One region of the Streptomyces sp. DSM 120436 genome, then DNA from elsewhere that is predicted to be linked to it. Evidence: predicted binding sites of a transcription regulator. Region 1 holds the regulator's gene; the other holds the start of a gene.
The links. Region 1 encodes HspR, which represses chaperone genes until heat shock. Its sites were predicted from a motif close to TTGAGNNNNNNNNNCTCAA; they were not measured.
Positions count from the first base shown of each region.

Region 2: a site for HspR is predicted at 2,430-2,448, ahead of lon (endopeptidase La). Genes of this name have one in related genera too.

Region 1 is NZ_JBSKBS010000001.1:1,508,151-1,523,084, forward strand. Features, by position in the region: gene ACWH4W_RS06925 ((Fe-S)-binding protein) at 1-1,652, opposite strand, end outside; gene ACWH4W_RS06930 (MraY family glycosyltransferase) at 1,975-3,012, shown strand; gene dnaK (molecular chaperone DnaK) at 3,106-4,950, shown strand; gene grpE (nucleotide exchange factor GrpE) at 4,947-5,618, shown strand; gene dnaJ (molecular chaperone DnaJ) at 5,655-6,827, shown strand; gene ACWH4W_RS06950 (heat shock protein transcriptional repressor HspR) at 6,832-7,284, shown strand; gene ACWH4W_RS06955 (sugar ABC transporter substrate-binding protein) at 7,559-8,662, shown strand; gene ACWH4W_RS06960 (helix-turn-helix transcriptional regulator) at 8,792-9,823, shown strand; gene ACWH4W_RS06965 (helix-turn-helix transcriptional regulator) at 9,786-10,760, opposite strand; gene ACWH4W_RS06970 (helix-turn-helix transcriptional regulator) at 10,781-11,725, opposite strand; gene ACWH4W_RS06975 (hypothetical protein) at 12,086-12,421, shown strand; gene ACWH4W_RS06980 (pyridoxamine 5'-phosphate oxidase family protein) at 12,590-13,006, opposite strand; gene clpB (ATP-dependent chaperone ClpB) at 13,141-14,934, shown strand, end outside.
Region 2 is NZ_JBSKBS010000001.1:2,571,245-2,586,178, reverse strand. Features, by position in the region: gene lon (endopeptidase La) at 1-2,407, opposite strand, end outside; gene ACWH4W_RS11985 (spermine/spermidine synthase domain-containing protein) at 2,558-3,247, shown strand; gene ACWH4W_RS11980 (response regulator transcription factor) at 3,373-4,113, shown strand; gene ACWH4W_RS11975 (sensor histidine kinase) at 4,110-5,219, shown strand; gene ACWH4W_RS11970 (multifunctional oxoglutarate decarboxylase/oxoglutarate dehydrogenase thiamine pyrophosphate-binding subunit/dihydrolipoyllysine-residue succinyltransferase subunit) at 5,511-9,317, shown strand; gene ACWH4W_RS11965 (DUF6104 family protein) at 9,406-9,588, shown strand; gene ACWH4W_RS11960 (DUF4097 family beta strand repeat-containing protein) at 9,840-10,712, shown strand; gene ACWH4W_RS11955 (PadR family transcriptional regulator) at 10,714-11,763, shown strand; gene ACWH4W_RS11950 (Clp protease N-terminal domain-containing protein) at 11,770-12,330, opposite strand; gene ACWH4W_RS11945 (HTH domain-containing protein) at 12,330-12,539, opposite strand; gene ACWH4W_RS11940 (zinc-binding dehydrogenase) at 12,652-13,617, opposite strand; gene ACWH4W_RS11935 (NAD(P)-dependent malic enzyme) at 13,769-14,934, opposite strand, start outside.

The sequences.
Region 1 (14,934 bases):
GACATCACGTTCTCCATGCCGAGCTCCTGGAACAGGGGCTCGTTGCCCAGCCGGCGGGCGGAGTCACCGGTGCACTTCTCGTCACCGCCCATGATCGCGAACTTCACACCCGCAATGTGCAGCAGCTCCGCGAAGGCCCGGGTGGTCTTCTTCGCACGGTCCTCCAGCGCACCGGCACAGCCCACCCAGTACAGGTACTCCACCTCCGACAGGTCCTCCACGTCCCTGCCCACGACCGGGACCTCGAAGTCGACCTCCTTGGTCCACTCCAGACGCTGCTTCTTCGCCAGACCCCAGGGATTGCCCTTCTTCTCCAGGTTCTTCAGCATCGTGCCCGCCTCGGACGGGAACGCCGACTCGATCATCACCTGATAACGGCGCATGTCGACGATGTGATCGACGTGCTCGATGTCCACCGGACACTGCTCCACGCACGCACCGCAGGTGGTGCACGACCACAGCACGTCCGGATCGATGACACCGCCCGCGGCGAAGCCGCCCTCGGACACAGCCCCGGCGGTGCCGACCAGCGGACGCCCGGCCTCGGCGAGCGCGGCGGCCGGCACACCGGCCAACTGCTCCGCCGACGCCCTCTCCTCGCCCTCCACGGTCCTGCCGCCACCCGCCAGCAGATAGGGCGCCTTGGCATGCGCGTGGTCACGCAGCGACATGATCAGCAGCTTCGGCGAGAGCGGCTTGCCCGTGTTCCACGCCGGACACTGCGACTGACACCGCCCGCACTCGGTACAGGTGGAGAAGTCCAGCAACCCCTTCCAGGAGAACTGCTCCACCTGCGAGACGCCGAAGACGTCGTCGTCACCGGGATCGCTGAAATCGATCGGCCTGCCGCCCGAGGTCATCACCGGCAGCGCACCCAGCGCGGTGGAACCGTCCGCCTCACGCTTGAACCAGATGTTCGGGAACGCCAGGAAACGATGCCAGGCCACCCCCATGTTGAGGGTGAGCGAGACGACGATCATCCAGACGAACGACGTCCCGATCTTGATCATGGCGGTCAGGTAGACCAGGTTCTGCAGCGTCTCGACGGACAGGCCGTCGAAGGCGAGGACCAGCGGGTACGAGGCGAAGTACGCGGGCTCGTAGCTGTCGACGTGGTGCAGGGCGCCCTCGAGGCCGCGCAGCACGTAGATGGCGAGGCCGATGGTGAGGATGACGGCCTCGACGAAGTACGCCTGGCCGGACTTGGAGCCGGTGAAGCGGGACTTGCGGCCGGGCCGGGTCGGCAGGCTGAGCAGGCGGATCACGATCAGCGCCAGGATGCCCAGGACCGTCATGACGCCGATGAACTCGATGTACATCTCGAACGGCAGGAAGCCGCCGATGACCGGCAGCACCCAGTCGGCCTGGAAGAGCTGGCCGAAGGCCTGGGCGAGGGTGGGCGGCAGGGTCAGGAAGCCGACGGCGACGAACCAGTGGGCGATGCCGACGATGCCCCACCGGTTCATGCGGGTGTGGCCGAGGAACTCCCGCACCAGGGTCACACTGCGCTGGTAGGGATGGTCGGTCCGGGCGCCGGCCGGGACCGGCTGGCCCAGCTTGAAGTACCGGACGAACTGGCCGATCGCGCGTGTGAGCAGCGCAACGCCGACCACGGTCAGGAGCAGCGACACGATGATCGCGGCGAGTTGCATGGGGGCTCCTCGGGCCTGCGAGGGGTTCAGGGTGTGGAGTGGGTCGTCGGGGGCTTCGCCAGGGCGCGCCGTCCGACTTCCCTGAGATTACTAAGCGGTAACTTACGCAGTTCGTCCGAGGTTACCCCCATCCTCGGCCGCACTGTAACCGGGTGTGGGGTGATCTGAGTCGCTGAGGGTCGCCTGTGCGGGCGACCCGTGCGCCTGCCCCGCACACCCGCAAGGGTGCCAGGTGAGGGCACCGACGACCGTACCGGAGGGCGTCCGGGACCCGATCGTGTTATTCACGCTAAATCGGTCGATACGCCCCTAACGTATATCCGTGCTCTACGGGACCGCCGCCGCCGCCACCGCACTGCTGCTCTCCGCCCTCCTCACCGGGGTGCTGCGGGTCCCCGCGCTGCGCCTCGGGATCACCGACCGCAGGCGGCGCCGGGCCGTGCCGCTGTCCGGGGGAACGGCCGTCGCCCTGGCCACCGCCCTGGTCGCGACGGCCGCCGACGCCACCGGTCTGGTGCCCCTCGGCGCCGGGGTGGGGCGGGTGGTGGCCGCGGCCGGCGGTGTCGCGGCGCTCGGGCTGGCCGCCGACGCCTGGCGGCTGCGCCGGTGGGTCACGCCGGCCGGTACGGCGGTGGCGGCGGCCTTCGTCGTGCCGTACGGCGAGACCGGGGTGGTCGGCGGGGTGCTGGCCGCCGGGTGGATCGTGGCCGTGACCGTCGCCTTCCGCGGGCTGGACCACGCCGACGGGCTGGCCGGCACGGTCGGCGCGGTGGGCGCGTTCGGGGTCGCCGCGTGCGCCACGGCCGAGCTGATGGACGGGATGGCCGCGCTGCTGGGCGTGCTGGCCGCCGCGCTCGCCGGTTTCCTGCTGCACAACTGGTTCCCCGCGCGGGCGGGCCTCGGGGCCGGCGGCGCGCTGTTCACCGGTTTCGTGCTGGCGTCGTCGGCGGTGTTCGTCCGGGCCGGGCAGGGGATCGGCGCCGGTGTCGCCGTGGTGTCCGCGCTGACGGCGCCGGCGTGTGCGGACGCCGTCCTGGTGGTACTCGGGCGGCGCCTCGACCGCCGTCCGGTCACGCGCGGGCGGCCGGACCACCTCGGGCACCGGCTGCGGCGGCTGGGCCTCGCGCCCCGCGCGGTGCCGGTGCTGCTGGGCACCGGGGCCGTGGGTGCGGCGCTGGTCGGGGTGTGCGTGCACACGGGCGCCCTGTCCCCGGGGGCGGTGGGGTGGGTCGTGGCGGTCGCCGCGGTGCTCGTCCTGGTACTGGTGAGGCATTCCGTCACCCCTGTTTTCCGTCCGCGTCAACGTGTCGCCAGTGTGTCGTCGCAGGTCAGTGAGCGGTTGCGTGTAAGGAGCGGATAAGAGTTGAGTCTGGCTGACTCAGCTCTGTTGACCCGACGGCGGGCGTCATGCATGCTTGAGTCTGATCCACTCAAGTCAGCTGGAGGAATCGAAATGGCACGTGCGGTCGGCATCGACCTGGGCACGACTAACTCCGTCGTCAGCGTTCTGGAGGGCGGCGAGCCCACCGTCATCACCAACGCCGAGGGCGCCAGGACCACGCCTTCCGTCGTCGCCTTCGCCAAGAACGGTGAGGTGCTGGTCGGCGAGGTGGCCAAGCGCCAGGCCGTGACCAACGTCGACAGGACCATCCGGTCGGTCAAGCGCCACATGGGCACCGACTGGAAGATCAACCTGGACGGCAAGGACTTCAACCCGCAGCAGATCAGCGCCTTCGTGCTGCAGAAGCTGAAGCGGGACGCCGAGGCGTACCTGGGCGAGAAGGTGACCGACGCGGTCATCACCGTCCCGGCGTACTTCAACGACGCCGAGCGCCAGGCGACCAAGGAGGCCGGCGAGATCGCCGGTCTGAACGTGCTGCGCATCGTCAACGAGCCGACGGCCGCCGCCCTGGCGTACGGCCTCGACAAGGACGACCAGACCATCCTCGTCTTCGACCTCGGTGGCGGTACCTTCGACGTCTCCCTCCTGGAGATCGGCGACGGTGTCGTCGAGGTGAAGGCCACCAACGGTGACAACAACCTCGGTGGTGACGACTGGGACCAGCGCGTCGTCGACTACCTGGTCAAGCAGTTCCAGGCCGGTCACGGCGTGGACCTGGCCAAGGACAAGATGGCGCTGCAGCGTCTGCGCGAGGCCGCCGAGAAGGCGAAGATCGAGCTGTCCTCGTCCACCGAGACCTCGATCAACCTCCCCTACATCACCGCGTCCGCCGAGGGCCCCCTGCACCTCGACGAGAAGCTGACCCGCGCCCAGTTCCAGCAGCTGACCGCGGACCTGCTCGAGCGCTGCAAGACCCCGTTCAACAACGTCATCAAGGACGCCGGCATCGCCGTCAGCGAGATCGACCACGTCGTCCTGGTCGGCGGTTCGACCCGGATGCCCGCCGTCGCCGAGCTCGTCAAGGAGCTGACCGGCGGCAAGGAGGCCAACAAGGGCGTCAACCCGGACGAGGTCGTCTCCATCGGCGCCGCGCTCCAGGCCGGTGTCCTCAAGGGCGAGGTCAAGGACGTCCTCCTGCTCGACGTCACCCCGCTGTCCCTCGGCATCGAGACCAAGGGCGGCATCATGACCAAGCTGATCGAGCGCAACACCACGATCCCGACCAAGCGCTCCGAGATCTTCACCACGGCCGAGGACAACCAGCCGTCCGTGCAGATCCAGGTCTACCAGGGCGAGCGCGAGATCGCGGCGTACAACAAGAAGCTGGGCATGTTCGAGCTGACCGGTCTGCCGCCGGCGCCGCGCGGCGTCCCGCAGATCGAGGTCTCCTTCGACATCGACGCCAACGGCATCATGCACGTCACGGCGAAGGACCTCGGCACCGGCAAGGAGCAGAAGATGACCGTCACCGGCGGTTCGTCGCTCCCGAAGGACGAGGTCGAGCGGATGCGCCAGGAGGCCGAGAAGTACGCGGAGGAGGACCACGCCCGCCGCGAGGCCGCCGAGACGCGCAACCAGGGCGAGCAGCTCGTCTACCAGACCGAGAAGTTCCTCGCGGACAACGCGGACAAGGTGCCCGGCGAGATCAAGACCGAGGTCGAGGCCGCCGTCGCCGAGCTGAAGGAGAAGCTCAAGGGCGAGGACACCGCCGGGATCCGCACGGCCACCGAGAAGGTCGCGGCCGTCTCGCAGAAGCTGGGCCAGGCCATGTACGCCGACGCCCAGGGCGCGCAGGCCGCGGGCGGCGCGTCCGCCGGCGCCGGTGAGGCCAAGGCCGACGACGACGTCGTCGACGCGGAGATCGTCGACGAGGACCGTAAGGACGGTGCGGCGTGACGGAAGAGACCCCGGGCTTCGACGAGCAGCAGCAGCCCGATGTCCCTTCCGGCGCACCGTCCGAGGACGCCGAGCCGCAGGCCGCCGCTCCCGCTGAGGAAGAGGCGGCCCCGGCCGGGGACACGGAGCAGAACGTCGCCCTGGCGGCTCAGCTGGACCAGGCCCGCACCGCGCTGAACGAGCGCACCGCGGACCTCCAGCGCCTCCAGGCCGAGTTCCAGAACTACCGCCGGCGGGTGGAGCGTGACCGGGCGGCGGTCAAGGAGGCCGCCGTGGCGAATCTCCTGTCCGAACTGCTCCCGGTGCTCGACGACATCGGCCGGGCGCGGGACCACGGCGAGCTGGTCGGCGGCTTCAAGTCGGTCGCCGAGTCGCTGGAGACCACGGTGGCGAAGCTGGGCCTCCAGCAGTTCGGCAAGGAGGGCGAGTCCTTCGACCCGACGATCCACGAGGCCCTGATGCACTCCTACGCGCCGGACGTCACCGAGACGACGTGCGTGGCGATCCTGCAGCCGGGGTACCGCATCGGCGAGCGCGTCATCCGCCCCGCGCGGGTGGCCGTCGCCGAGCCGCAGCCCGGCGCGCAGACGGCTCTGCCGGCCGAGGAGGGCGCCGAGGACCGGGCCGACGCGGAGAACAAGGAGAACGGTGGCCCGGAGGAGGGCTGACGTTATAGCTGACGCAGGGAAGGAGGGACGTCGGGGATGAGCACCAAGGACTTCATCGAGAAGGACTACTACAAGGTCCTCGGCGTCCCCAAGGACGCCACCGAGGCCGAGATCAAGAAGGCGTACCGGAAGCTCGCCCGCGAGTACCACCCGGACGCCAACAAGGGGAACGCCAAGGCGGAGGAGCGGTTCAAGGAGATCTCCGAGGCGAACGACGTCCTCGGCGACCCCAAGAAGCGCAAGGAGTACGACGAGGCACGCGCCCTCTTCGGCAACGGCGGGTTCCGTCCGGGGCCGGGCGCGGGCGGCGGCTCCTTCAACTTCGACCTGGGCGACCTCTTCGGAGGTCAGGCCGGCGGCCAGGCGGGCGGCTTCGGCGGCGGCCTCGGTGACGTCTTCGGGGGCCTGTTCAACCGGGGCGGCACGGGGACCTCGCGGACCCAGCCGCGCCGGGGCCAGGACATCGAGTCCGAGGTGACGCTCAGCTTCACCGAGGCGATCGAGGGCGCGACCGTTCCGCTGCGGATGTCGTCGCAGTCGCCCTGCAAGGCCTGTTCGGGCACCGGCGACAAGAACGGCACCCCGCGCGTGTGCCCGACCTGCGTCGGCACCGGACAGGTGGCGCGGGGCTCCGGCGGCGGCTTCTCGCTGACCGACCCGTGCCCGGACTGCAAGGGCCGCGGTCTGATCGCGGAGGAGCCCTGCGAGGTCTGCAAGGGCAGCGGCCGGGCCAAGTCCTCGCGGACGATGCAGGTGCGCATCCCCGCGGGGGTCAGCGACGGCCAGCGGATCCGGCTGCGCGGCAAGGGGGCGCCCGGCGAGCGCGGCGGACCCGCGGGCGACCTGTACGTCGTCGTGCACGTCGGCGCCCACCCGGTGTTCGGCCGCAAGGGCGACAACCTGACGGTCACCGTGCCGGTCACGTATCCCGAGGCGGCCCTCGGCGGCGAGATCCGGGTGCCGACGCTGGGCGGTCCGCCGGTGACGCTGAAGCTGCCTCCGGGCACACCCAACGGGCGCACGATGCGCGCCCGCGGCAAGGGGGCGGTCCGCAAGGACGGCACCCGCGGTGATCTGCTGGTCACCGTCGAGGTGAGTGTCCCGGGGGACCTGTCGGGGAAGGCTCGTGACGCCCTGGAGGCGTATCGCGAGGCAACCGCGGACCAGGATCCGCGGGCGGAGCTGTTCCAGGCCGCGAAGGGAGCTTGATGCGATGGACGGCCGTCGACGCAATCCGTACGAACTGACCCAGGACACCCCGGTCTACGTCATTTCGGTGGCGGCCCAGCTCTCCGGCCTCCACCCGCAGACGTTGCGTCAGTACGACCGGCTGGGGCTTGTGTCGCCGGACCGCACGGCGGGCCGGGGCCGCCGCTACTCGGCCCGTGACATCGAACTGCTCCGTCAGGTGCAGCAGTTGTCGCAGGACGAGGGCATCAATCTGGCCGGAATCAAGCGCATCATCGAACTGGAGAACCAGGTCGCCGCCCTCCAGGCCCGCGTGGCCGAACTGGAGGACGCGCTCGACGGCGCGGCGGCGGCGATGCGTCAGCGTGAGGCCGCCGTGCACGCCTCGTACCGCCGTGACCTGGTGCCTTACCAGGAGGTGCAGCAGACCAGCGCGTTGGTGGTCTGGCGTCCCAAGCGCCAGCAGCAGTCGGACTGACCGCGCGCGGACGCGGAGAGGGGCCCGGGAGTCCACGCGACCCCCGGGCCCCTTCTCTCCTGCCTGAGCACACCTGTGGCTATGGTATGCCTGCGTGCCCAGGTGATCCTCGCGGTGTTTCCGCAGGACTTTCACGAGTTCAGCGCGCTGTGTCGTGTCCATCTCGTTAAGTGGTTGCCCCTTGACGCGGACGGGCGTCGAAGCGTTGGCTTTTCAGTCACATGGGCCGCAAAGCTGTGCCCACGTCCAAAACGCACCTGAAGTGAGCCCTCGCATGCGTCGTATCGCCATATCCGTGGCCGCCGTCTCCATGTCCGTCACGCTCGCCGGCTGCGGCCTCGACGCGGCGGGCGGCAGCGACGACGCGAGCCCCGCCAAGGGGGACGACATCACGGTGGGCCTGCTCCTCCCGGAGAAGGCCAACACGCGGTACGAGCAGTTCGACTACCCCATCTTCAAGAAGAAGGTGGAGTCGCTCACCGACAACAAGGGCAAGGTCGAGTACGCCAACGCCGAGGCGGACGCCGACAGGCAGGCCGCCCAGATGCAGGGCATGATCGACAAGAAGGTCGACGTCATCGTGCTGGACGCGGTGGACGCGCACGCCATCGCGGAGAGCGTCAGCAAGGCCAAGGACGCGGGCATCCCGGTCATCGCCTACGACCGGCTCGCCGAGGGCCCGATCGACGCGTACATCTCCTTCGACAACTCGCTGGTCGGCGAGGTGCAGGGGCGCACCCTGCTGGAGGCGCTCGGCGGCGACCTGAGCATCACCGACAAGATCGTGATGATGAACGGCTCGTCCACCGACCCCAACGCCAAGCAGTTCAAGGCGGGCGCGCTGTCCGAGCTCAAGGGCAAGGTCACCATCGCCAAGTCCTTCGACACCAAGGACTGGGACCCCGAGAACGCCGAGAAGAACATGTCCGAGGCGATCAGCGAGATCGGCCTGGAGAACATCGAGGGCGTCTACTCCGCCAACGACGGCATGGCGGGCGGCATCGTCAAGGCGCTGCGCGCCGCCGGCGCGACCGATCTGCCGCCCATCACCGGCCAGGACGCGGAGATCGCCGCGGTGCAGCGGATCGTGACCGGCGAGCAGTACATGAGCGTGTACAAGTCCTACCCGGAGGAGGCCGAGAGCGCCGCGGAGATGGCCGTGGCGCGGGTCCAGGGCCGGGACATCCAGTTCGACGCGCTCACCCGCGACCGCGTCGACAGCCCCACCCAGCAGGACATCCCGGCGCAGCTGGTGCCGGTGGTCGCGCTGACGAAGGACAACATCGAGGACACCGTGATCGCCGACGGGTTCTACGAGGTGTCGGACATCTGCACCGGGGAGTACAAGGCCGCGTGCGCGGAGATCGGCCTCAAGTAACAGCCGCACGAATCCGGCCACCGGCCGGCCCCCCGGGTCGGCGCGGTGGCCCGTCCCGTGTTGCACGGCAGGTTCCGGCCGCGCATAGTTGCGCTGCGGAAAGACGCTGAACCGGGGGTGGTATGGGCGATGGCCGGGCACGGGGCGGAGGAGCATCCGCACGGTGCTGACCGACTGTGCGAGGCCGGGGACCGCGTGTACTCCCGGGCCGTACGGCGCGGACGGCTGCCGCGCCGGGAGGCCGAGCGGGTGCCCTGCCTGCTGGAGCTGGCCCTGCTGCACCCCGACCCGGACGACATGGACTGGCTGGTCCCGACCTCCCCGCAGGAGGTCATGACCCGGCTGCTGCGCGGCATGTACGACGAGGTGAGGGCGAGTCAGCGCCGCGTCGGCTCGGCGGTCGCCGCCTTCGAGTGGTACGCCGGTCTCGGCCGCCAGGTGCCGGCCGCGGGGGTGTCGTCCGAGGGCCCGGCGATCCGGGTGCTGGACGGACTGGCCCGGATCCAGGCCGCGATGGACGAGGCGACGCAGGCGTGCACCACCGAGGTGCTCACCGTCCAGCCCGGCGGCATCCGGCGCGAGGCCGAGCTGTCGGAGGGCCTGCACCGGGCGATGGCGCTGCGCGGGCGGGGCGTGCGCATGCGGGACCTGTACACCCATGTCGCCCGCCACGGGCACGGGTTGCTCAGCTACCTGGAGCTGATGGGCGACGCGGTGGAGGCGCGCACGCTGGACGAGGTCGTCGAGCGGCTCATCCTCTTCGACCGCACGGTCGCCTTCATCCCTGCCAACGCCGAGCGCACCATGGCGCTGGAGCTGCGCCATCCGGCGCTGGTGGAGTACCTGGGCACGGTCTTCGAGCGGCTGTGGCGGCTCGCCATCCCGCTGACCGCCCCGCTCCCGGACACCGGCATCGAGGGCATCTCGCACCGCGAGCAGTCCATCGCCGCCCTCCTCGCGGAGGGCCACCAGGACGCGGTGATCGCGGAACGCCTCGGCATCAGCGTGCGCACCTGCCGGGCGCACATCGCCCGCCTCTCCGAGACGCTGGGGGCGGCGAGCCGCACGCAGTTGGGCGTGCGGATCGCCCAGGCGGGGCTGGACGGCGCGCGCCCGCCGGTGGTCACTCCTCCCGGTCGAGGATCCCCGACCGCGCGATGAGGTAGCCGAGTTGGGCGCGGCTGCCGCTGCCCAGCACCGCGGCGAGCTTGGCGATGTGCTCCCGCGCGGTGCGGATGTTCATGCCGAGCCGGTCCGCGACGACGGCGTCGGTGTGCCCCTCGACGAGCAGCGCGGCGATGGCGCGCTGGCGCGGGGTGACGCCGTTGAGGGTGGGCTGCCGGTCCGCCCGCGGGTACATGGGGGAGCCGAGGCGCCACAGCCGGTCGAAGGTGGTGACCAGGAACGTCACGATCGCCGGGTGCCGGACCTCCAGGGCCGTCGCGCGTTCGGGACCGGCCGGGATGAAGGCGACCGCGCGGTCGACGATCACGAGGCGGTCGGTGATCTCGTCCAGGGAGCGGGCCTCGACGTCGCCGGTGAGGCGTTCGTAGCGGGCGGCCAGGGTGGGCGCGTGGCGCAGGGTGTGCTGGTACAGGGCGCGGATGCGGCCGCCGCGGTTCAGCAGGGCCTGGTCGCGCCGGATGGCGGGCTCGTGGACGGCCGGGTCGGACCGGACGTACGTGCGGTACGGCTGGACGGCGAGGAGTTCCGAGGCCTCGGCCATCGCGTCGTCGATGACCCGCCCGATGCGCTCCGTGCCGCTGTGCCGGGTGACGAGGGGGGGTTCCTGCTCCGGCGGTCCGGCGGCGCGCAGCAGCGGCGCCAGGGCCTGCGCGAGCTGTTCCTGGCGCCGTCGCTCCTCGGCGACGCGGTCCTCGGAGGCGCGCAGCAGCCGGTGCAGGGCGAGATGCGGTGCGACCGGCTCCAGCCGGCCGGGGTCGTCCCCGGCGGGCCGCAGCAGGCCGAGGCGGAGCAGGAGCGGGGTCTCCGCGTCCGCCGAGGCGGGCAGCCGGCCCTGGTCCAGGGCGCGGGCGTACAGGTCCAGCGCCTCCGCCCGCAGCGCGTCCGTCCCCTCGTGTGGCGCGTCGCCGCTCATGCCTGGTCGCCCCCCCCGGATCAGTGATCCTGCTCGAGAATGCCGGACTGTGCGATGAGGTACCCCAGTTGGGCGCGGCTGCCGCTGCCGAGCGCGGTGGCCAGCTTCGCTATGTGCGCCCGGCAGGTGCGGACGTTCATGCCGAGGCGGCGCGCGATGGCCTCGTCGACGTGTCCCTCGACGAGCAGTTTGGCTATCGAGTGCTGGATGTCGGTGAGACCGTCCGCGGCGGTCTCGTACGGGGTGCCGGCGGTGAGGGGGACCGCCCGGCCCCACATGAACTCGAAGACCTTGATGAGGTAGCGGACCAGGCCGGGGTGGCGCAGTTCGAGCGCGACCTGCCGGTCGTCCCGGACGGGGATGAAGGCGACCGCGTCGTCGCAGATGATGAGGCGCTCGACCAGTTCGTCGATGGTGCGGTACTCCACCTTGCCGTCGGCGAACTGCTCGGTCCAGGCGATGCGCTCGGGGTTGTACCGCGCGGTGTGCTGGTAGAGCGTCCTGATCCGCACCCCGCGTTCGATCAGGGGCCGGTCGCGCTCCAGCGCCTCGATCAGGCGCTGCTCGGGGTGCCGGTTCTTCGGCTGGACGGTGAGCACTTCGTTCCGGCACTGGGAGGTCGCCAGGTCGAGCGCCTCGTTGATGCGGTCGAGTCCCTCGAGCACCGTGATGGAGTGGACCGGTTCCGTCAGGGGGGCGCCGAGACCCATGAACGGCTCGAACGCCTCCGCCAGTTCCATGCTCAGGCGCCTGCGTTCGGTGATCTCGCGCTCGATCGGGTCCAGCCGCTGGGCCAGCACCACGGAGGGCGGTACGGGGCGCAGCCAGTCCGGGTCGTCGGGATCGGGGTGGAGCAGGGAGAAGTCGGCCAGACAGGGTGCGGCTTCGGCCTCCGCCCGGGCGATACGTCCCGTGCGCAGTGCGTTCGCGTACAGACGGCTTCCTTCCGCGCACAGCTCCGTCATGGGATGGGGATGCACGGTTTTGGTCCGATTCGTTGTCAAATCTCCACCCCCCAGGCTCCTGAACATGCAGGAACATGATGCACCGATCGTGTGGCCATGACGTGCCCGAATGAGCCATCGTCTTACTTGACGGGGGAAAAGGGGACCTTCGAGTGAGGACGAAGCCGACTATGCGTAAGAGAATGCTTCGCTCGGTGCTTGTCGCCGCCTTGTCCGCCGTTGTGGCCTTCGGTGCGCTGAGTGGCCTCTCTGGTGCGCAGGACAACGCGGAGGACGACACCGTCTGGTCGAGTGGCGCCGTGGGCGCGGGTGGCGGCGGGGACGCGGTGTTCCTCCCGGCGGACACCGTCTGGAGCTGACGTGACCACCCCACCAGACGACCGCTCCTTCCGGCGGGAGATGGCGACCGCCTACCGGTCCGGATGGCACTTCATCGACCTGGTCACCGCCCTCCCCCACAGCGGTGACTCGTTGATGGTGACCGTCTTCGGTGAGCCCGTGGTCGTCACCCGCGACGAGGACGGGGACGTGCGGGCGTACCGGTGCCTGCGCCGGCCCAGGGGGGCGCCGAAACCCGTCCGGTGTGCCGTCCGGTACGGCATGATCTTCGTGAACCTGGACCAGCGGGACCACCGGCAGGTGGAGTCCGACTCCCCGGTCCCCCGGACCATCTCGGCCACCCCCCGCAGTGCCTGACGCGATTCCCCCGTCGTAACAGATCGCGCAGGTGCTTCCCCCCGCAGCGGCGTCACCGTGACCTGAACACGGTGACGCCGCTGCAGTTTTCCGGGGACATTTCCGGGTATCGGCCGGATCGGTCGATGGCCGGAAGGCATCGCCCCCCGGTACGTCCCACCGCTTCCCTCAGTCGCGCCCCATCGCGCGCGTGAGCGCGATCTCGATGACCACCCGGTCCGGGTTGGGGCCGGGCGTCCGCCCGTAGCGCTCCGCGTACCGCCGCACCGCGTCCTCGACGCGCTCCGGTTCCGTGCGGACCCGTGCCCGTCCCTCCAGCGTCGCCCACCGTCCGCCGTCGACCTGGCAGACCGCGACGGGCGCGCCCTCGTCCCCGGCCGCCCGGATGTGGCGGACCTTCGCGCTGGTCCGGTTGGTGATCACCCGGGCGAGCGACTGCTCCGGGTCGTACGTGACGCCGACGGGTACCAGGTGCGGTGTGCCGTCCGGACGGAGCGTGGTCAGCGTGCAGAGGTGCCGCTCGCGCCAGAAGCTGAGGTACGAAGCGCCCGGATCGCCCGGATCCACCGAATACGTGAGGGTCATGACCCCGGAACTTAGCCCTGAGGTCCTCGCGGACACCACCTTGAGTGGAATAGACTCAAGTTTGTGGACGTTGGCGGAGTCAGCCACGCACACGCCGAGGGCCATCGAAGGGCATCAAGGAGGAGAACGGACACGTGGACGCCGAGCTGACCAACCGGAGCCGGGACGCACTGGCCGCCGCCGGCAACCGGGCCGTGACCGAGGGACACCCCGACCTCACCCCCGCGCACCTGCTGCTCGCGCTGCTCGCCGGGCAGGAGAACGAGAACATCACGGACCTGCTCGCCGCGGCCGACGCCGACCAGGCCGCCGTACGCGCCGGGGCCGAGCGCGTCCTCGCCGGGCTGCCGAGCGTCACCGGATCCACCGTGGCGCCGCCTCAACCCAACCGTGAGCTGCTCGCCGTCGTCGCGGACGCCCAGTCCCGCGCCCGGGACCTCGGCGACGAGTACCTGTCCACCGAACACCTGCTGATCGGCATCGCCGCGAAGGGCGGGGCCGCCGGGGAGGTACTGTCCCGGCAGGGCGCCACCGCGGACAAGCTGCAGGAGGCCTTCCAGAAGGCGAGGGGAGCACGCCGGGTGACCACCCCCGACCCGGAGGGCCAGTACAAGGCCCTCGAGAAGTTCGGCACCGACCTGACCGCCGCCGCCCGCGAGGGCAGGCTGGACCCCGTCATCGGACGGGACCAGGAGATCCGGCGGGTGGTGCAGGTGCTGAGCCGCCGCACCAAGAACAACCCCGTGCTGATCGGTGAGCCGGGCGTCGGCAAGACCGCCGTCGTCGAGGGGCTCGCCCAGCGGATCGTCAAGGGCGACGTGCCCGAGTCGCTGAAGAACAAGCGGCTGGTCGCGCTCGACCTGGGCGCCATGGTCGCGGGCGCCAAGTACCGCGGCGAGTTCGAGGAGCGGCTGAAGACCGTCCTCGCCGAGATCAAGGACTCCGACGGGCAGGTCGTCACCTTCATCGACGAGCTGCACACCGTGGTGGGCGCGGGCGCCGGCGGCGACTCCGCCATGGACGCCGGCAACATGCTGAAGCCGATGCTCGCGCGCGGCGAACTGCGCATGGTCGGCGCCACCACGCTGGACGAGTACCGCGAGCGGATCGAGAAGGACCCGGCGCTGGAGCGGCGCTTCCAGCAGGTGCTGGTCGCCGAGCCGTCCGTCGAGGACTCCATCGCGATCCTGCGCGGACTCAAGGGCCGCTACGAGGCGCACCACAAGGTGCAGATCGCCGACAGCGCCCTGGTCGCCGCCGCGACCCTCTCCGACCGGTACATCACCTCCCGCTTCCTGCCCGACAAGGCCATCGACCTGGTCGACGAGGCCGCCTCCCGGCTCCGCATGGAGATCGACTCCTCGCCCGTCGAGATCGACGAGCTGCAGCGCGCCGTGGACCGGCTGCGGATGGAGGAGCTGGCCATCGGCAAGGAGACCGACGCCGCCTCCCGCGAGCGCCTGGAGAAGCTGCGCCGCGACCTCGCCGACAAGGAGGAGGAGCTGCGCGGCCTCACCGCCCGCTGGGAGAAGGAGAAGCAGTCCCTCAACCGCGTCGGCGAGCTGAAGGAGAAGCTCGACGAGCTGCGCGGCCAGGCCGAACGCGCCCAGCGCGACGGCGACTTCGACACCGCCTCCAAGCTGCTCTACGGCGAGATCCCGTCCCTGGAGCGCGACCTGGAGGCCGCCTCCGAGGCCGAGGAGGAGGTCGCCAGGGACACCATGGTCAAGGAGGAGGTCGGCGCCGACGACATCGCCGACGTCGTCGCCTCCTGGACCGGCATCCCGGCCGGCCGCCTGATGGAGGGCGAGACGCAGAAGCTGCTGCGCATGGAGGACGAGATCGGCAAGCGGCTGATCGGGCAGACCGAGGCCGTGCGCGCCGTCTCCGACGCGGTGCGGCGCTCGCGGGCCGGGGTCTCCGACCCG
Region 2 (14,934 bases), 1.1 Mb from region 1:
CCACCGGAACCTCCGGCGCCGCCTCGTCGGCGGCCGGGGACAGCGCCAGTTCCAGGACCTGGCGGACGTCGGTGACGGCGTGCACGTCCAGCTTCTCCAGCACCTCCGCCGGGACGTCGTCCAGGTCGGGCTCGTTGCGCTTGGGGATGATCACGGTGGTGACGCCGGCCCGGTGCGCGGCGAGCAGCTTCTGCTTCACCCCGCCGATCGGCAGCACCCGCCCGGTCAGCGACACCTCGCCGGTCATCGCCACGTCCGTGCGGACCAGCCGCCCGGAGAGCAGCGAGGCCAGGGCCGTGGTCATCGTGATGCCCGCGCTCGGGCCGTCCTTGGGCACGGCGCCCGCCGGGAAGTGGATGTGCACGCCCCGGTCCTTCAGGTCGCCCACCGGCAGTTCCAGCTCGGCGCCGTGGCTGCGCAGGAAGCTCAGCGCGATCTGCGCGGACTCCTTCATCACGTCGCCCAGCTGGCCGGTCAGGGTGAGTCCCGCCGCGCCCGTCTCCGGGTCGGCCAGGGACGCCTCGACGTAGAGGACGTCACCGCCGGCGCCGGTCACGGCGAGCCCGGTGGCGACACCGGGCACGGCGGTGCGCCGCTCGGCGGGCTCCTGGGCGGACTCCGGCACGTGGTGCGGCCGTCCGATCAGGTCCCGCAGGTCGCCCTCGGTCACGGTGAACGGCAGTTCCCGCTCGCCCAGTTCGTGCTGGGCCGCCACCTTGCGCAGCAGCCGCGCGATGTACCGCTCCAGGTTGCGCACGCCCGCCTCGCGCGTGTACTCGCCGGCCAGCTTGCGCAGCGCGCCCTCGTCGAGGGTGACCTCGTCGGTGTCCAGACCGGCGCGCTCCAGCTGGCGCGGGAGCAGGTGGTCGCGGGCGATGACGATCTTCTCGTCCTCGGTGTAGCCGTCGAGGCGGACCAGCTCCATGCGGTCGAGCAGGGCCTCCGGGATGGCCTCCAGGACGTTGGCGGTGGCGAGGAAGACCACGTCGGACAGGTCGAGCTCGACCTCCAGGTAGTGGTCCCGGAAGGTGTGGTTCTGCGCCGGGTCGAGGACCTCCAGCAGGGCCGCGGCCGGGTCGCCGCGGAAGTCGGAGCCGACCTTGTCGATCTCGTCGAGCAGGACGACCGGGTTCATCGACCCGGCCTCCTTGACGGCGCGCACGATCCGGCCGGGCAGGGCGCCGACGTAGGTGCGGCGGTGGCCGCGGATCTCCGCCTCGTCGCGGACGCCGCCGAGGGCGACCCGGACGAACGTGCGGCCCATGGCGTGGGCGACGGATTCGCCGAGGCTGGTCTTGCCGACGCCGGGCGGGCCCACCAGGGCCAGCACGGCGCCGCCGCGCCGCCCGCCGACGACGCCCAGGCCCCGGTCGCTGCGCCGCTTGCGCACCGCCAGGTACTCGGTGATGCGCTCCTTCACGTCCTGCAGGCCCGCGTGCTCGGCGTCCAGCACCTGTCGGGCGCCGCGGATGTCGTAGGAGTCCTCGGTGCGCTCGTTCCACGGCATCTCCAGCACCGTGTCGAGCCAGGTGCGGATCCAGGAGCCCTCCGGCGACTGGTCGGAGGCGCGCTCCAGCTTGTCGACCTCCTTGAGCGCGGCCTCGCGGACCTTCTCGGGGAGCTCGGCGGCCTCGACGCGGGCCCGGTAGTCGTCGGACTCCTCGCCCTCCTTCTCGCCGTTCAGCTCGCGCAGCTCCTTGCGGACCGCCTCGAGCTGGCGGCGGAGCAGGAACTCGCGCTGCTGCTTGTCGACGCCCTCCTGGACGTCCTTGGCGATGGTCTCGGCGACGTCCTGCTCGGCGAGGTGGTCGCGCAGCTGCTGGGTGGCGAGCTTCAGCCGGGCCACCGGGTCGGTGGTCTCCAGCAGGGCGACCTTCTGGTCGGTGGTGAGGAACGGCGAGTAGCCGGAGTTGTCGGCGAGGGCGGAGACGTCGTCGATGGCCTGGACCCGGTCCACGACCTGCCAGGCGCCGCGCTTGCGCAGCCAGGCGGTGGCGAGCGCCTTGTACTCCTTGACCAGTTCGGTCACGTGGCCGGGCAGCGGGTCGGGCACGCTCTCGTCGATGCGGACGCCCTCCACCCACAGCGCCGCGCCCGGCCCGGTGGTGCCGGCGCCGATGCGCACCCGCCCCCGGCCGCGGATCAGGGCGCCCGGGTCGCCGTCGGCCAGCCGGCCCACCTGCTCGACCGTGCCCAGCACGCCGGTCCCGGCGTAGGTCCCGTCGACGCGCGGCACCAGCAGCACCCGGGGCTTGCCCGGTTCGTCGCGGGCGGCGGCCTGGGCGGCCTCCACGGCCGCGCGCACCTCGGAGTCGCTCAGGTCCAGCGGAACCACCATCCCCGGCAGCACGACCTCGTCGTCGAGCGGCAGCACGGGCAGGGCGAGCGGTGTGGACTCAGCAGCCATGATCTCCCCTTCGGCAGTCAAGTTGAGCTATGTCGACTCAATGCAGGGGAGCCGCCGAATGTTCCCGGAGTGGCGTTCGCTCTGAGCGATCACCGGGCCGGGCGCCACGGCCCCGGACCGCCGGGACGGGGGACCTGCCAGGATGAACGCATGTCCACCCCGTACGACATTCCCGAAGCTCCAGAAGTCCTGGACCGCCGCGAGGGCCCGTACGGCGAGGTCGCGCTGCGCAGGCACGGCGGTCTGCTGCAGATCATCGCCAACGGCTGCTTCCTGATGGACACCTCCGACGGACGCTCCGAGCGGCTGCTGGTGGACGCCGCCCTGGCCGCCCTGGACCCGGAGGCGGCGGATCCACGGGTGCTGATCGGCGGGCTGGGCGTCGGCTTCTCCCTGGCGCACGCGGCCGGGCAGCCGCGCTGGGGGCGGATCACGGTGGTGGAGCGGGAGCTCGCGATCATCGAGTGGCACCGCACGGGCCCGCTGGCCGAACTCTCCGGCGAGGCGCTCGCCGATCCCCGGACGGAGGTCGTCGAGCAGGACCTGGCGACCTACGTCAAGGAGACGTCCGTCACCTTCGACGCGTTGTGCCTCGACGTCGACAACGGGCCCGACTGGACCGTGGACGAGGGCAACGAGGGGCTGTACACGCCGGACGGACTCGCGGCGTGCGCAAGGGTGTTGAAGCCGCGCGGGGTCCTCGCGGTATGGTCCGCCAAGCCCTCTCCGGAATTCGAGGGAACCTTGCGGAATGCCGGGTTCCGGCAGGTGCGTACCGAAGAGATCCCCGTTGCCCGGGGCGTTCCGGACGTCGTGCACATCGGCGTCCGCCCTGGATAGCAAACCCGTGGCGCGTCCCCGTACGCTGCTGCCCTGGCGCAGATCATCCAAGCGTCGGTCGCAGTGATGCGCAGACGACGGATCACCCCACGGATTCCGGAAAAAGCACACTTCAGGGGCGGGCGATGGAGCAGACACACACCTCCCACAACGGCACGGCGGCGACCACCCCCGGCGCGCAGCGCAGGGTCCTGGTGGTCGAGGACGACGCGACGATCGTGGACGCCATCGCGACCCGCCTGCGCGCCGAGGGATTCCTCGTGCAAACGGCGGGCGACGGCCCCTCCGCGGTCGACACGGCCGAGGCCTGGCAGCCCGACCTGCTGATCCTCGACATCATGCTGCCGGGCTTCGACGGCCTGGAGGTCTGCCGGCGCGTGCAGGCCCAGCGGCCGGTGCCGGTGCTGATGCTCACCGCGCGCGACGACGAGACCGACATGCTGGTGGGCCTCGGCGTCGGCGCCGACGACTACATGACGAAACCGTTCTCCATGCGCGAGCTCGCCGCCCGCGTGCACGTGCTGCTGCGCCGCGTGGAGCGCGCCGCCCTCGCGGCCACCACCCCGCGCAGCGGCATCCTGCGCCTGGGCGAGCTGGAGATCGACCACGCCCAGCGCCGGGTGCGGGTGCGCAGCGAGGACGTCCACCTGACGCCCACCGAGTTCGACCTGCTGGTGTGCCTGGCCAACACTCCGCGCGCGGTCCTCTCCCGCGAGCAGCTGCTCGCCGAGGTCTGGGACTGGGCGGACGCCTCCGGCACCCGGACCGTGGACAGCCACATCAAGGCGCTGCGCCGGAAGATCGGCGCCGAGCGCATCCGCACCGTGCACGGCGTGGGCTACGCCCTGGAGACGCCGACGCCATGAGCGGGGGTCCGGCGCGGCGCGGACAGGGGAAGAAGGATCCGTGGGGCGGTGTGCGCCCGTTCTCGATCAAGACCAAGCTGGGCGCGCTGGTCGTCGTCTCGGTCCTGATCACCACCGGGCTGTCGGTGATCGCCGTGCACACCAAGACGGAGCTGCGCTTCATCACCGTCTTCTCGATGATCGCCACGTTGCTGATCACCCAGTTCGTGGCGCACTCCCTCACCGCTCCGCTGGACGACATGAACGCCGTCGCGCGGTCCATCTCGCACGGCGACTACACCCGCCGGGTGCGCGAGAGCCGCCGGGACGAGCTGGGCGACCTGGCGCAGACGATCAACGTCATGGCCGACGAGCTGGAGGCGCAGGACCGCCAGCGCAAGGAGCTGGTGGCCAACGTCTCGCACGAGCTGCGCACGCCCATCGCGGGACTGCGCGCGGTACTGGAGAACATCGTCGACGGCGTCACCGAGGCCGACCCCGAGACGATGCGCACGGCCCTGAAGCAGACCGAGCGGCTCGGCCGTCTGGTGGAGACGCTGCTGGACCTGTCCCGCCTGGACAACGGCGTGGTGCCGCTGAGGAAGCGCCGCTTCGAGGTGTGGCCGTACCTGTCGGGGGTGCTGAAGGAGGCCAACATGGTCGCCTCCGCCCGCGCGGGCATGGCCTCCGGCTCCGGCAGCCACACCCGTACGGACGTGCATCTGCACCTGGACGTCTCGCCGCCCGAGCTGGTCGCGCACGCCGATCCCGAGCGGATCCACCAGGTGGTCGCCAACCTGATCGACAACGCGGTCAAGCACAGCCCGCCGCACGGCAGGGTGACCGTCCGGGCCCGGCGGGGCCCCGAGCCGGAGTCGCTGGAGCTGGAGGTGCTGGACGAGGGTCCGGGCATCCCGCGCACGGAGTGGCACCGGGTCTTCGAGCGGTTCAACCGCGGCAACGTCAACCGGCCGCACGGCCCCGGCAGCGACGGCGGCACCGGGCTGGGCCTGGCGATCGCCCGCTGGGCCGTGGACCTGCACGGCGGGCGGATCGGGGTGGCGGAATCCGAGCGGGGTTGCCGGATTCTGATCACTCTTCCAGGGCCCTCCGCTCTGCCAAGTTGACGTAAAGTTCGAAGCGGAGCCTCAAGATCCATCTGTGTTCGCCCTGGCGGACACGTGTGATCAGGCACAGACCCGCGCGCGGGGCGCGACGGGCCCTGGTCCAGCGATGCCTGATACCGTCGAAAGAAGCGGAACTTCGCTTGTTTCCCGCCAATTCCAGAGGCGAAACACCCGCCGAGATGTGATGTGCACGACGTTGCACGGGCCCGGCCTGACCTTCTCGCGCGGGGAGGCGTAGCCTTTATTTCCGCTGTCCATCATCTTGCGAAGCGGAAGAGGGCGGTTGACGCCGTGTCGCCACAGTCCCCCAGTAACTCGAGCATCTCGACCGACACCGACCAAGCGGGCAAGAACCCCGCTGCGGCCTTCGGTGCCAACGAATGGCTCGTCGACGAGATCTACCAGCAGTACCTCCAGGACCCGAACTCGGTGGACCGAGCCTGGTGGGACTTCTTCGCCGACTACAAGCCGGGCGCGTCCGCGACCCCGGCTCCGGCGGGTGACGCGGCCGCGGGGGCCGCGGTGACCCCCACCGCTCCGTCCCGGCCGGCCGCGCCCGCGAAGGCCGAGACGCCCGCCCCGGCCGCGAAGCCCGCCGCCGCTCCGGCGGCCGAGGCCCCGGCTCAGGCTCCCGCCAAGGCCCAGGCGCCCGCCCAGCCGAAGAAGCAGGCCGCTCCCGCCGCCAAGCCGGCCCCGGCCGAGAAGGCCGAGCCGGCGGGCGGGGCGAAGAGCGGCCCCGAGCAGGTCACCCTGCGCGGTCCGTCCGCCGCCGTGGCGAAGAACATGGACGCCTCGCTGGAGCTGCCCACGGCCACGTCCGTGCGGGCGGTCCCGGTGAAGCTGCTGTTCGACAACCGCATCGTCATCAACAACCACCTCAAGCGCGCCCGGGGCGGGAAGATCTCCTTCACGCACCTCATCGGCTACGCGATGGTGCAGGCCATCAAGGCCATGCCGGCGATGAACTGGTCGTACGCCAAGGTGGACGGCAAGCCCACCCTGGTCAAGCCGGAGCACGTCAACCTCGGTCTCGCCATCGACCTGGTCAAGCCCAACGGCGACCGCCAGCTCGTCGTCGCGGCGATCAAGAAGGCCGAGACGCTGAACTTCTTCGAGTTCTGGCAGGCCTACGAGGACATCGTCCGTCGCGCCCGCGACAACAAGCTGACGATGGACGACTTCACCGGTGTCACGGTCTCCCTGACCAACCCCGGCGGCCTGGGCACCGTGCACTCCGTGCCGCGCCTCATGCCCGGCCAGTCGGTGATCATGGGCGTCGGCTCCATGGACTACCCGGCGGAGTTCCAGGGCACCTCCCAGGACACCCTGAACAAGCTCGGCATCTCGAAGGTCATGACGCTCACGTCGACCTACGACCACCGGGTGATCCAGGGCGCCGCCTCCGGCGAGTTCCTGCGCCAGGTCGCGAACCTCCTGCTCGGCGAGAACAAGTTCTACGACGAGATCTTCGAGGCCCTGCGCATCCCCTACGAGCCGGTCCGCTGGCTCAAGGACATCGACGCCAGCCACGACGACGACGTCACCAAGGCCGCCCGGGTCTTCGACCTGATCCACTCCTACCGGGTCCGCGGCCACGTCATGGCCGACACCGACCCGCTCGAGTACAAGGTCCGCAAGCACCCCGACCTGGACATCGTCGAGCACGGCCTCACCCTGTGGGACCTGGAGCGCGAGTTCGCCGTCGGCGGCTTCGCCGGCAAGTCGATGATGAAGCTGCGCGACATCCTCGGCGTGCTGCGCGACTCGTACTGCCGCACCACCGGCATCGAGTTCATGCACATCCAGGACCCCAAGCAGCGCAAGTGGATCCAGGACCGCGTGGAGCGCGGCCACACCAAGCCGGAGCGCGAGGAGCAGCTGCGCATCCTGCGCCGGCTGAACGCGGCGGAGGCCTTCGAGACCTTCCTGCAGACCAAGTACGTCGGCCAGAAGCGCTTCTCGCTGGAGGGCGGCGAGTCCGTCATCCCGCTGCTCGACGCGGTGCTGGACTCGGCCGCCGAGTCCCGCCTGGACGAGGTCGTCATCGGCATGGCCCACCGCGGCCGGCTGAACGTCCTCGCCAACATCGTCGGCAAGTCGTACGCGCAGATCTTCCGCGAGTTCGAGGGCAACCTCGACCCGAAGTCGATGCACGGCTCCGGCGACGTGAAGTACCACCTGGGCGCCGAGGGCACCTTCACCGGCCTGGACGGCGAGCAGATCAAGGTCTCGCTGGTCGCCAACCCCTCGCACCTGGAGGCCGTCGACCCGGTCCTCGAGGGCGTCGCCCGCGCCAAGCAGGACATCATCAACAAGGGCGGCACGGACTTCACCGTCCTGCCGGTGGCCATCCACGGCGACGCGGCCTTCGCGGGCCAGGGCGTGGTGGCCGAGACCCTGAACATGTCGCAGCTGCGCGGCTACCGCACCGGCGGCACGGTCCACATCGTCATCAACAACCAGGTCGGCTTCACCGCGGCCCCCGAGTCCTCGCGCTCCTCCATGTACGCGACGGACGTGGCCCGCATGATCGAGGCCCCGATCTTCCACGTGAACGGCGACGACCCGGAGGCGGTCGTGCGCGTCGCGCGCCTGGCCTTCGAGTTCCGCCAGGCGTTCAACAAGGACGTGGTGATCGACCTCATCTGCTACCGCCGCCGCGGTCACAACGAGTCGGACAACCCGGCCTTCACCCAGCCGCTGATGTACGACCTGATCGACAAGAAGCGCTCGGTGCGCAAGCTCTACACCGAGTCCCTCATCGGTCGCGGCGACATCACCCTGGAAGAGGCCGAGCAGGCGCTGCAGGACTACCAGGGCCAGCTCGAGAAGGTCTTCACGGAGGTCCGCGAGGCCACCTCGCAGCCGACCGCGGTCGCCCCGGCCGACCCGCAGGCCGAGTTCCCGGTCGCCGTGAACACCGCGGTGAGCACGGAGATCGTGAAGCGGATCGCCGAGTCGCAGGTGAACATCCCCGACCACATCACCGTCCACCCGCGCCTGCTGCCGCAGCTGCAGCGCCGGGCGGCGATGGTCGAGGACGGCACCATCGACTGGGGCATGGGCGAGACCCTCGCCTTCGGCTCACTGCTCCTCGAGGGCGTCCCGGTCCGGCTCGCCGGCCAGGACTCCCAGCGCGGCACCTTCGGCCAGCGCCACGCGGTCATCATCGACCGTGAGACGGGCGAGGAGTACACGCCGCTGCAGTACCTCTCCGAGGACCAGGCGCGGCTGAACGTCTACAACTCCCTGCTGTCCGAGTACGCGGCCATGGGCTTCGAGTACGGCTACTCGCTGGCCCGCCCGGACGCGCTCGTGCTGTGGGAGGCGCAGTTCGGCGACTTCGTCAACGGCGCGCAGACGGTCGTGGACGAGTTCATCTCGTCGGCCGAGCAGAAGTGGAACCAGACCTCCGGTGTGGTCCTGCTCCTCCCGCACGGCTACGAGGGCCAGGGCCCGGACCACTCCTCGGCCCGCCCGGAGCGCTTCCTGCAGCTCTGCGCCCAGAACAACATGACGGTCGCCATGCCGACCTCGCCGTCGAACTACTTCCACCTCCTGCGGTGGCAGGTGCACAACCCGCACCACAAGCCGCTGGTGGTCTTCACCCCGAAGTCGATGCTGCGCCTGAAGGCCGCCGCGTCGAAGGCGGAGGAGTTCACCACGGGCCAGTTCCGCCCGGTCATCGGCGACGACACGGTCGACCCGGCCGGTGTGAAGAAGGTCGTCTTCTGCGCCGGCAAGGTCTACTACGACCTGGTCGCCGAGCGGAAGAAGCGCGGCGCGGACGACACGGCGATCATCCGCATCGAGCGCCTGTACCCGCTGCCGGGCGCCGAGCTCCAGGCGGAGATCAAGAAGTACCCGAACGCCGAGAAGTACCTGTGGGCGCAGGAGGAGCCGGCGAACCAGGGTGCCTGGCCGTTCATCGCGCTCAACCTGATCGACCACCTGGACCTGGCGGTCGGCGCCGACCTGCCGCACGCCGAGCGTCTGCGCCGCATCTCGCGGCCGCACAGCTCGTCCCCGGCGGTCGGTTCCGCCAAGCGCCACCAGGCCGAGCAGGAGCAGCTCGTGCGCGAGGTCTTCGAGGCCTGACCGGCGCGAAGACGCGGTGACCGAGCGGGCCGCACCCCCTCCCCGGGGGTGCGGCCCGCCCCGTTCTCCGCCCCATATCCTTGACCTCATGTACTTCACGGACCGTGGCATCGAGGAACTGGAGAAGCGGCGCGGCGAGGAGGAGGTCACCTTCGAGTGGCTCGCGGAGCAGCTCCGCACCTTCGTCGACCTCAACCCCGACTTCGAGGTCCCGGTGGAGCGCCTGGCGACCTGGCTGGCCCGCCTGGACGACGAGGACGAGGACGAGTGAGCCGCGCCCGTCCGTGCCTCCGAGCGGGCACGGACGGGCGCGACGGCGCTCCGTAGGCGCCGGGCCGCACCTCCGCCCCCTTGCGCACCTCCCCCCATCGCGCACCTCCCCCCATCGCGAACCCGAGGCACCGTTCACCAGAACGAGTGCCTTGACTTTCATGCGCCGCGATATATCGTGAATCGAGTAATACGCGATATGACGCAACGCATGCCCGCACCGGGAGCACATCCGCGATCAGGAGGCCGTCCATGCCCGAGTGGTCCGTGAAGGACACGACAGACCTCACCTTCGACGCCCCCCTGACCCGCCTCAACGTCCGCCTCGTCAACGGCACGGTGAACGTCGTGGGGACCGACGAGGACGAGGCCCGCCTCCAGGTCTCCGACGTGGAGGGCCCGCCCCTGGTGGTGACGCAGGAGGACGGCGTCCTGACCGTCGCCTACGACGACCTCCCCTGGAAGGGCTTCCTCACCTGGCTGGACGGCAAGGGCTGGCGCCGCAGCGCGGTGGTCTCCCTCGCCGTCCCCGCGCGGACCCGCGTGGAGGTCGGCGTCGTCGGGGCCGGCGCCGTCGTCTCGGGCATCCGGGGCCCCGCCGCGGTGAAGGGCGTCGCGGGCGACACCACCCTGGTGCGCCTCTCGGGGCCCGTCCGCGCGGACACCGTCTCCGGCAGCGTGGAGGCCCAGTCCGTGACCGGCGACCTCCGCTTCGCCTCCGTCTCCGGCGACCTCACCGTCGTCGAGGGTTCCGGCCCCTCCGTCCGGGCGGACACCGTCAGCGGCTCGCTGATCGTGGACCTGGACCCCGAGGGCCCCACCGACGTCCGGCTGACCAGCGTCTCGGGCGAGATCGCGGTCCGGCTGCCCGACCCGGCGGACGCCGAGGTGGAGGCCAACACGGCCAGCGGCGCCATCTCCAACGCCTTCGACGACCTGCGGGTCCAGGGGATGTGGGGCGCCCACAAGCTCACCGGCCGCCTGGGCGCGGGCAGCGGCACCCTGCGGGCCACCACCGTCTCCGGCTCCATCGCCCTGCTGCGCCGCCCGCCCCGGGAGGACGAGCCGGACCGGCGCGGCGGCCCGGAGGACAATGCCGGTACGACCGACAAGAAGGTGCTCTGACATGCCCCCCGTCTTCGCCCACGGACGCCTCCGCCTCTACCTGCTGAAGCTGCTCGACGAGGCCCCCCGGCACGGCTACGAGGTGATCCGCCTCCTCGAGGAGCGCTTCCAGGGGCTGTACGCGCCGTCCGCGGGCACGGTCTACCCCCGTCTGGCCAAGCTGGAGGCGGAGGGGCTGGTCACCCACACCACCGAGGGCGGCCGCAAGGTCTACTCGATCACCGACGCCGGCCGCGCCGAGCTGGCCGACCGCAGCGGCGAGCTGGCCGACCTGGAGCTGGAGATCCGCGAGTCGGTCGCCGAGCTCGCCGCCGAGATACGGGCCGACGTCAGCGGCGCGGCGGGCGACCTGCGCCGCGAGATGCGCGCCGAGGCCGGCCGGGCCCGGCAGTCGCGGGGCGGTGGCGCGTCCGGCGGCAAGGAGGCCCCCTTCGGCGACTTCGGCCTCGGCGACTTCTCGGTGTTCGGCGACAAGGACGCCTGGCGCGCCGCCAAGGAGGAGATGCGCCGCGCCAAGCAGGAGTGGAAGGAGCAGGCCCGGCGCGCCAAGGACGAGAGCCGGCGCTCCCGCGAGGAGGCCCAGCGCGCCCGCCGCCAGGCCAAGGAGGCCCAGGACCGGGCACAGGAGCAGGTGCAGCGCCTCGTCCGGCAGGTCCAGGAGCAGGTGCAGGGCCACTTCGCCCGCGGCGACTGGCCGTCCGGACTCCGCGAGGGCCTGGGCGAACTGGTCAAGGAGATGGGCGAGTTCGGCAAGGACTTCCCCTTCGGCCGCACGGATTCCGGGAAGGCGGCGGACTCCCGTCCGTCGTACTCCACGACCCCCGAGGACTTCCCGGCCGACTACGCCCCCTCCTGGGGCCACGCGAGCGCGGCGGAGTCCACCGGCGACCCGGCACGCGACCTGGAGCGGCTGCTGGACCGCTTCCGGGACGACGTCCGGGACGCCGCGCGGGACCACGGGGTCACCGAGGAACAGCTCCGCGACGCCCGTGGGCACCTGTCGGAGGCGGCGGCCCGTATCAGGGCGCTGCTGCGGGCGCCGAAGCCCTGAGCCCCGTCAGCCCGCCTTGGCCTCGCCGTCGCCGTGGAGCACACGAGTGACCGACGCGTGGGTCACGCCGTGGTCGGCGAGGACCTCGGCGGGCACACCGGGGCGGGCGGTGAGGGCGAGGAGCAGGTGCTCGTCGCCGATGTGGCGGTGGCCGCGGGCGGTGGCGGTGCGCAGCGCCCCGGTCAGGACGTCCTTGGCCGTCCGGTCGAAGGGCCGGTGCCCCCGCCACCGGGTGCGGGGCCGCTCCCCCGACAGGGCCCCGGGGCCGTGCGCCTCCTCCACCCGGGCGACGATCTCCGGCACGTCGATGCCCAGTCCGGCGAGGGCGTCGGTCTCGGCCTGGGTGAGCCCGCCCCGCCGTCGCGCCCGCTCCAGGGCCTCCCGTACCGGCTCGCGGCGCTCGTCGAGCCCCAGGGCGGTCAGGGCGAAGGAGGCGCGGCTGCCCTCCCGGTCGAGCAGGGCGAGGAGCAGGTGCTCCGCGCCGACGCGGGCCGCTCCCACCCGTTCGGCCTGGGCGACGGCCTCCTTGACCACGTCCCGGGCGTCCTTGGTGAACCGCTCGAACATCAATGCCTCCCGTACTTCTTGTGCACGGCCTGCCTGCTGACCCCGAGTTCGGTGGCGATCTCCTGCCACGACCAGCCGTGGTTGCGCGCGTTGCGCACCTGCACGGCCTCCAGTTGCTCGAGCAGCTTGCGCAGCGCGGCGACGGCCCGCAGGCCGACCCGCGGGTCGCGGTCGCCCGCCCGCTCGGCGAGATCGGTTGCCTCAGTCATGATGTCAACGTACGTTGACACGCCGATTACGTCAACCCTAGTTGACAAAACCGCGGCCGGCCCGGAGAACCGGACCGGCCGCAGGGGTGCCGCGGGAGGGAGGCGAGCCGCGTCAGGGGTTGGTGAGCACGATCTTCCCGAACAGCTCGCCTGACGCCATCCGTTCGAAGCCCTCACGGGCCCGGTCCAGAGGCAGCACCTCGTCGATGACGGGCCGCACCCCGGTCGCGGCGCAGAAGGACAGCAGGTCCTCCAGCTCGTCCTTGGTGCCCATCGTCGACCCCACGATCTTCAGCTCCAGGAAGAAGACGCGGGTCAGCTCGGCGTGCGAGGGCCGGTCACCGCTGGTGGCTCCGGAGATCACCAGCGTGCCGCCGGGGCGCAGCGACTTCACCGAGTGGGACCAGGTGGCCGCCCCCACGGTCTCGATCACCGCGTCGACCCGCTGCGGCAGCCGCGCGCCGGGCTCCACGGCCTCCACCGCGCCCAGCTCCAGCGCCCGCTTGCGCTTGGCCTCGTCCCGGCTGGTGGCGAAGACCCGCAGCCCCGCCGCCTTGCCGAGCACGATCGCGGCGGTCGCGACACCGCCGCCGGCGCCCTGCACCAGCACCGCGTCACCGGGCCGCACGCCGGCGTTGGTGAACAGCATCCGGTAGGCGGTCAGCCAGGCCGTGGGCAGGCAGGCCGCCTCCTCGAAGGACAGCTCCCTGGGCTTGGGCAGGATGTTCCAGGCGGGCACGGAGACCTGTTCGGCGAAGGTGCCCTGGTAGCGCTCGGTCAGGATGGAGCGGGGCTCCTTCGGGCCCACGCCGTGACCGGTCTGGCCGATCACCGAGTGCAGGACGACCTCGTTGCCGTCCTCGTCGACACCGGCTGCGTCGCAGCCGAGGATCATCGGCAGCTTGTCCTCCGCGAGGCCGACGCCGCGCAGGGACCAGAGGTCGTGGTGGTTGAGGGAGGCGGCCTTGACCGTGACGGTGCTCCAGCCCGGCCGGGACTCGGGAGCGGGTCGCTCTCCCGACTCCAGTCCCGTGAGCGGCTGGTCGCGATCGATTCGGGCGGCGTAGACAGCGAACATGACCTCGACGATAGGTTCCGCGTCCCGCCGAAGGAACCGTGCCCGGCTGTGACACACGCCCTCTTGCGCCGGACCGGGCCCCGCTCGCGGTGCGGCCCCGGACATGCGTGAGCCCCGTCCACGGCCTGGACGGGGCCCCTCACACGTGCGCTCAGCGCCGGGCGACGCCCTCGGCCCGGGCGGCCGCGGCCACCGCCGCCGTCACCGCGGGGGCGACCCGCTCGTCGAACGGGGACGGGATGACGTAGTCGGCGGCGAGGTCGTCGCCGACGACGGAGGCCAGCGCCTCGGCCGCGGCGAGCTTCATGCCCTCGGTGATCCGGGAGGCCCGCACCTGGAGCGCGCCCGCGAAGATGCCGGGGAACGCCAGGACGTTGTTGATCTGGTTCGGGAAGTCCGACCGGCCGGTGGCCACGACGGCCGCGTACCTGTGCGCGACCTCCGGGTGCACCTCCGGGTTCGGGTTGGCCATGGCGAAGACGAACGCGCCCTCGGCCATCGACGCCACCGCGGGCTCGGGGACCGTGCCGCCGGAGACGCCGATGAAGACGTCGGCGCCCGCCAGCGCGGACTCCAGCGTGCCGGAGACGCCGGCCTTGTTGGTGAACGACGCCAGCTCGGCCTTGACCGGCGTGAGGTCCTCGCGGTCCCGCGAGACGACACCCCTGCGGTCGGCCACCGCGACGTCCCCGATGCCGGCCTCGACCAGCATCCTGGCGATCGCGACACCCGCCGCGCCCGCGCCGGAGATCACCGCCCGCAGCTCGCCCAGCGGACGCCCGCTGAGCCGCGCCGCGTTCCGCAGCGCCGCGAGCGTCACCACGGCCGTGCCGTGCTGGTCGTCGTGGAAGACCGGGATGTCCAGGCGCTCCTGGAGCCGCCGCTCGATCTCGAAGCACCGCGGCGCCGAGATGTCCTCGAGGTTCACCCCGCCGAAGGACGGGGCGAGCCGGACCACGGTCTCGACGATCTCGTCGACGTCGGTGCAGTCCAGTGCGAGGGGGACCGCGTCCACACCGCCGAACTGCTTGAAGAGGATGGCCTTGCCCTCCATGACCGGGAGGGAGGCCTCGGGCCCGATGTCGCCGAGCCCGAGCACGGCCGTGCCGTCCGTCACGACGGCGACGACCGAGGACTTCCACGTGTAGTCGTGGACCAGCTCCGGCTGCTCGGCGATCGCGCTGCACACCTTCGCGACGCCGGGCGTGTACGCCAGGGACAGGTCGTCCTTGTCGCGGACCGGCACGGTGGCCTGCACGGCCATCTTGCCGCCGCGGTGCAGCGCGAACGCCGGGTCGAAGGACTCCAGGGGCTCCG